2 regions of the Halopseudomonas sp. SMJS2 genome follow, and region 1 is predicted to be linked to the other one. Evidence: predicted binding sites of a transcription regulator. Region 1 holds the regulator's gene; the other holds the start of a gene.
What was found. The regulator sigma-54, encoded in region 1, starts transcription at its own class of promoters, with help from an activator protein. The targets are predictions, from matches to a motif close to ANTGGCATNNANNTTGCTNT.
Positions count from the first base shown of each region.

Region 2: flgB (flagellar basal body rod protein FlgB) is a predicted target of sigma-54. The motif match lies at 1,816-1,835, and genes of this name have one in related genera.

Region 1 covers NZ_CP123445.1:653,570-656,778, forward strand. The annotation lists gene ptsN (PTS IIA-like nitrogen regulatory protein PtsN) at 1-114, opposite strand, end outside; gene raiA (ribosome-associated translation inhibitor RaiA) at 135-443, opposite strand; gene QAO71_RS03155 (RNA polymerase factor sigma-54) at 542-2,041, opposite strand; gene lptB (LPS export ABC transporter ATP-binding protein) at 2,126-2,851, opposite strand; gene lptA (lipopolysaccharide transport periplasmic protein LptA) at 2,838-3,209, opposite strand, start outside.
Region 2 covers NZ_CP123445.1:1,180,373-1,183,581, forward strand. The annotation lists gene QAO71_RS05650 (chemotaxis protein CheV) at 1-831, shown strand, start outside; gene QAO71_RS05655 (protein-glutamate O-methyltransferase CheR) at 875-1,702, shown strand; gene flgB (flagellar basal body rod protein FlgB) at 1,886-2,290, shown strand; gene flgC (flagellar basal body rod protein FlgC) at 2,293-2,745, shown strand; gene flgD (flagellar hook assembly protein FlgD) at 2,758-3,209, shown strand, end outside.

The DNA.
Region 1 (3,209 bases):
CAGATCGGTGTGCTGGGCGACCATATCACCGATCATTTCCAGCACCCGTTTCTTAGAGCCCCCCGGCACACTGGTGAAAGTAAGCTGGGGGGTGAGTACGTTATCTATCTGCATGAGTTCGCTGCTTTAAAGCCTTACCGGTCATTGACGCCTTGCTGGCGACCAATGTGTTTTTCCTTGTGTTTGATCAACTGGCGATCCAGACGGTCGGCCAGCAGGTCGATGGCGGCATACATGTCGGTATGCTCCGCCTCGGCAACCAGGTCGTTGCCGGCAATATGTAGGGCACCTTCAGCTTTCTGCCGAAGCTTGTCCACCTCCAGGGTGATCTGAACGCTGATGATCTTGTCGAAATGCCGCTCGAGACGGGCCATTTTTTCGGTAACGTAATCACGTAGTGCGTCGGTGATATCGAGCTGAAGACCAGTGATGTTCATTTGCATAACACTTCTCCTGATTGGCTTGATAAACCGGAGTACCGTTTTTGGTGACTCCCATGGTGCCACTTCTCGTTGCCGATTTCATTGATTCAACAATTGATTCAGACCAGACGTTTCCTCTCGCTGGATGGCGCTATGTTGAGGGACTCGCGGTACTTGGCGATGGTCCGTCGCGCGACATGGATGCCCTGTTCCTCAAGTAGACCAGCGATCTTGCTGTCACTCAATGGTTTCTTCGGGTTTTCCGCCGCGACCAGCTTCTTGATCAGCGCCCGGATGGCGGTGGAGGAGAACTCGCCGCCCTCGCTGGTGCTGACATGGCTGGAGAAGAAATACTTGAGCTCGAAGATGCCCCGCGGCGTATGCATGAATTTCTGTGTGGTCACCCGGGAGATGGTCGACTCATGCATGCCCACGGCTTCGGCGATGTCGTGCAGTACCAGCGGTTTCATGGCTTCTTCGCCATGTTCGAGAAAGCCGCGCTGATGCTCGACGATCTGGGTTGCGACCTTCATCAACGTCTCGTTGCGGCTCTGCAGGCTCTTGATGAACCAGCGCGCTTCCTGCAGATGGTTGCGCAGGTAGGTGTTGTCGTTGCTGCTGTCAGCTCGCTTGACCATGGAGGCGTATTGGCTGTTGACCCGGACCTTGGGCGCAGCCTCCTGGTTCAGCTCGACGATCCAGCGGTTCTGGTCCCGCCGCACGATGACATCGGGAATCACATATTCTGCTTCACCGGAGGCGATCTCGCCGCCGGGGCGTGGGTTCAGCGTCTGGATCAGCTCCACCACCTCGCGCAGCTGATCCTCCTTCAGCCGGGAGCGGCGCATCAACTGGGCGAAATCGCGGCTGCCGAGCAGCTCCAGGTGGTCGCGGACCACACGTTTGGCCTGCTCCAGCATGGGCGTGGTGTCGGGTAACTGCTGTAACTGCAGGTGCAGGCATTCGCTCAGGTTGCGGGCGCCAACACCGGTCGGCTCGAACTGCTGAATCCGGTGCAGCACCATCTCGACCTCATCCAGCTCCACTTCGAGGGCTGGGTCGAGGGAGGTCAGAATGTCTTCCAGGGATTCTTCCAGATAGCCATCGGCGTTGATGCCATCGATCAGGGCGATAGCGATCTGATAGTCGGTGTCCGACAACGGCAGCAAATTGAGTTGCCACTCAAGGTGGCTCTGCAGGGTCTCGCCAGTGCCGGTGCGCGCGGTAAAGTCCCAGTCTTCATCATCTGAACTGGGCAGGGAGCTGGCAGAGGTCTGATAGATATCCTCCCACTGGGTGTCGACCGGCAATTCGTTGGGAATCTGCTCGTTCCAGTTGCCTTCTTCTTCGCCGTGGCTGTGCTGGTCAATGGCCTCCAGCTCAACGGGCTCGGGCAGGGCCGTGGCGGGGGCATCGTCGTTGCCAGCGGTATCGCTCGCACTGGGGCTGAAATCATCATCGCCGTCGTCGGCCAGCTCCAACATGGGATTGGCTTCCAGTGCTTCCTGCACTTCCTGCTGCAGATCCAGGCTGGACAGCTGAAGCAGCCGAATGGCTTGCTGCAGCTGTGGAGTCATGGTCAGCTGCTGCCCCATTTTGAGGACGAGCGTTGGTTTCATAGTGTTGCGGTTTACCTTGTGCGCTGTTTAAGCCATTGAGAGACAACCAAAAACATGGCCAGCATGCCTCATTCCGTTGGGCTTTTACAAACGGAAGGCATGGCCCAGATACACATCGCGTACCAGCTGGTTGGCGAGCACTTCCTCGGCGTCACCTTCGGCGATGATATGGCCGTCATTGACGATATACGCCTTGTCGCAGATATCCAGAGTCTCCCGCACGTTATGGTCGGTTATCAGTACGCCGATGCCCTTGTCCTTGAGGTGCTGGATGATCTGCTTGATATCATTGACCGAGATCGGATCGACCCCGGCGAAAGGTTCGTCGAGCAGAATGAACTGCGGATCGGTCGCCAGTGCGCGGGCAATTTCAGCGCGGCGTCGCTCTCCACCGGACAGGCTCATGCCGGCGCTATCACGCAGGTGATGGATATGGAATTCACGCAGCAGGGAATCCAGTTTGCCTTCGCGGCCCTGGCGGTTCAGGTCCGGGCGGGTTTCCAGAATCGCCATGATGTTGTCCGCGACGCTGAGCTTGCGAAAAATGGAGGCTTCCTGCGGCAGGTAGCCGATGCCCTGGCGCGCCCGGCCGTGCATCGGCAGGCGGGTGACATCCTGGTCATTGATCAGAATGCTGCCCTGGTCTGCCTTGACCAGGCCGACGATCATATAGAAGCAGGTGGTCTTGCCGGCGCCGTTGGGGCCGAGCAGGCCGACCACCTCGCCACTCCTGATCGACAGGGATACATCCTGTACTACCTTGCGCGATTTGTAGGCTTTGGCCAGGTGGCGTGCTTCAAGTTTCGTCATTGGTTGCCGGCTCGGTACGCTTGCGTGGCTGGATGATTATCTCGATGCGCTCGGCGGACTCCCCTTCGGCGGCATCGGCTCGACCGGCGTCTACCACCTGGCGCTCGATGTCATAGCTGACACGCTGGCCCTGGAAGGTATTGCCGGATTGTTCGAGGAAGGCCTGGTCGATCAGGACCACGCGATTGGCGGCGGCGTGGTATTCGATGGTCTGGGCCCGCGCGTCCACTGGACTGCCGTCCGCTTCGGGCTGCTGCCGGTAAGTGGCAGGCGAGCCCACCGAGACGACCTTGCTGACGTCGCCGGCGTCGTTGGTGGTCAGGGTCACGCGATTGCCGGTCAGGCGCATGCTGCCCTG
Region 2 (3,209 bases), 530 kb from region 1:
AACGTATTCAAGGTCAAGGAGGTGCTCCAGTGCCCCCGGCTGACCTCGTTGCCCAAGCTGAATCCAATGGTGCGGGGCGTGGCACATATCCGCGGTGGAACCTTGCCGATCATTGATCTGGGCAAGGCCACGGGTGGTCGGGAGCTGGAGGACCTGTCCTCCGCGTTTGTCATCATCACCGAGTACAACAGCCGGGTACAGGGCTTTCTGGTGCGAGCCGTGGAACGCATCGTCAATCTGAACTGGTCCGACGTGCATGCGCCGCCCAAGGGCGCCGGCCGGGAGCACTACCTGACCGCAGTAACGCGGGTCGATGAGCAAATGGTGGAAATCATCGACGTGGAGAAGGTGCTGGCCGAAGTGCTCGCCGGTGAGCGGACCGTGCCGCAGCAGGCACAGACTGAGGAAGTACAGACGCTGGCGGCCACCACCAGTCGCAAGGTGTTGGTGGTCGATGACTCGACGGTGGCGCGCAAGCAGGTCATCCGCTGCCTGGAGACTTTGGGCATCGAGGTGATTGCGCTGAACGATGGTCGCCAGGCGCTGGACTGGCTGAAGGCCGAAGCCGATGCCGGCGTTCAGGTGAGCGATTCGCTGTTGATGCTGATTTCGGATATCGAAATGCCGGAGATGGACGGTTACACTCTCACGGCCGAGGTCAGAAGTGATCCGCGAATGGAGGGCCTGCATGTCATGCTGCACACCTCGCTTTCCGGCGTATTCAACCAGGCCATGGTGCGCAAGGTTGGCGCGGATGCCTTTCTGGCGAAATTCAACCCTGACGATCTGGCTGACCGGGTTATCCAGCGTCTGCAGGCGACCGACACATGAAGCCTGATAGCATCTGCCATGCATCTGGCCTGGAGCGAACTGCGTGAGCATTGCTGATCAGAGTTTCAACCTGTTCCGGGATTATCTCGAAAGAACCTGCGGTATCGTCCTGGGCGACAACAAGCAGTATCTTGTGGCCAGCCGGCTCAATCGACTGCTGGAGCAGCGCGGTATCCGTGATCTGGGCGAGCTGATGCGGCATATCCAGCAGCAGCCGCGCTCGGGGTTGCGCGAGCTGGTGGTGGACGCCATGACCACCAACGAGACCTTGTGGTTTCGTGACAACTATCCCTTCGAAATTCTCAAGGACCGGCTGATTCCGGAGTTCATCGGCAATCAACCGGGGCAGCGCTTGCGCATCTGGTCGGCGGCGTGCTCCTCAGGGCAGGAACCCTATTCGCTGAGTATGACCATAGACGAGTACGAGCGGGCCAATCCCGGCCAGCTGCGTGGTGGGGCGCAGATCGTCGCCACCGAGATATCCAGCAACATGCTGGCAGCAGCCCGCGCCGCCCAGTACGACAGCCTGGCGATCGCCCGAGGCCTGTCGCAGGACCGACTGACGCGCTATTTCGATCAGCAGGAGCCAGGCCGCTGGACAGTGAAGGTGCCGGTACGTAGCCGAGTCGAATTTCGCCAGCTCAATCTGCTCGACAGCTACGCGGTGCTCGGCCGGTTCGATATCGTCTTCTGCCGCAACGTGTTGATCTATTTCTCCGCCGAGGTGAAGAAGGACATCCTGCGACGTATCCATGCCACCCTCAAACCGGGCGGCTACCTGTTGCTCGGTGCCTCCGAGGCATTGAATGGCCTGCCCGAACTGTACCGCATGGTGCAATGCAATCCGGGGATCATCTACCAGGCTCGTTGAGCCTGCGCCGCTTTTGCCGTTTTACCACGACAGTCTTGCCATCAGGCGGAAGGATATTGCCGCCTGATGCGCTTCTTATTTCTCAACTAGTTGATATGTAAGAAATTTATGTAATAGGCACGGCTATTGCTTATAACCTGGCATCAGAACTCTGGCCATCGGGCCACAGTGAGGAATGTCATTATGAGTTTGAGCTTCGATCGCGCACTGGGGCTGCATGAGCAGGCACTGAACTTTCGTGCCGACCGTGCTGCGGTGCTGGCGAACAATATCGCCAATGCCGATACCCCCAACTATCAGGCCCGCGACCTGGATTTCGCCAGTGTGCTGGAAGCCCAGCAGACTGGCGCGGATCGCCCGTTCCAGGCGACTCGCACCCATGCCCGGCACCTGGATGTCGAAGGTTTCATCGATCAGGCAGCGGGCCTGCGTTATCGCATCCCCAGCCAGCCATCGGTGGATGGCAATACCGTTGAAGTCCAGGCCGAGCAGGCTCGCTACGCGGAAAACGCCATCGATTTCCAGGCCAGCTTCACCTTTCTCAACAGCAAATTCAAAGGGCTGATGACAGCCCTGCGCGGAGACTGATCATGTCGCTCAATCAGGTATTCGATATTGCCGGTTCCGGCATGAACGCCCAATCCCTAAGGCTCAATACCGTGGCCAGCAACATGGCCAATGCCGAGACCGTATCCAGCAGCATTGATCAGACCTACCGCGCCCGGCAGGCCGTATTTGCCACGGTGTTCAACGAGCAGCAGGCGATGGACGGTGCCCTGGGTGGCTCGTTGTTCGCGCCCACCGACCAGGCGGGGCAGGGCGTGCAGGTGCTGGGCGTAGTTGAGTCGGATGCGGAGCTGCAGTCGCGCTACGAGCCCGATCACCCCATGGCCAACGAGGAGGGCTACGTGTTCTATCCGAACGTCAACGTGGTGGAGGAAATGGCCAACATGATGGCTGCCTCGCGGGCCTATCAAACTAACGTGGAAATCATGAATACCGCCAAGACCATGCTGCAGCGCGTGCTGACGCTGGGCCAATAAGGGAGTGGGCAGATGAGCAATATCAGCGTCGGCAACAGCCTGCTGGATCAATATAAGGTTGATCAAAACCGCTTTGCCAAGGGCGATGAGCTGGGCAAGAACGAGTTTCTTGAGCTGCTGGTCGCGCAATTGAACAACCAGGATCCGCTGGCGCCCCAGGAAAATGGCGAGTTTATCGCGCAACTGGCGCAGTTCAGCACCGTCGAAGGCATCGAGAAGATGAACAGCACCATGGAGGCCATGGCCAGCAGCTTCCAGTCTTCCCAGGCGTTGCAGGCCTCGTCTCTGGTGGGCCGGACTGTGGTGGTACCGACGGATAAGGCAATGGTTGATCCCGAGGCCGGCTTTACCGGTCAGTTGGCGTTGCCGCAGGCCAGCGGTGCGGTGAGGGTGAACGTTTACGACGAGGCCGGCAGTGTGGTCTCCACCATCAATCTGGGCGCTCAGGAAGGTGGTATTCACGA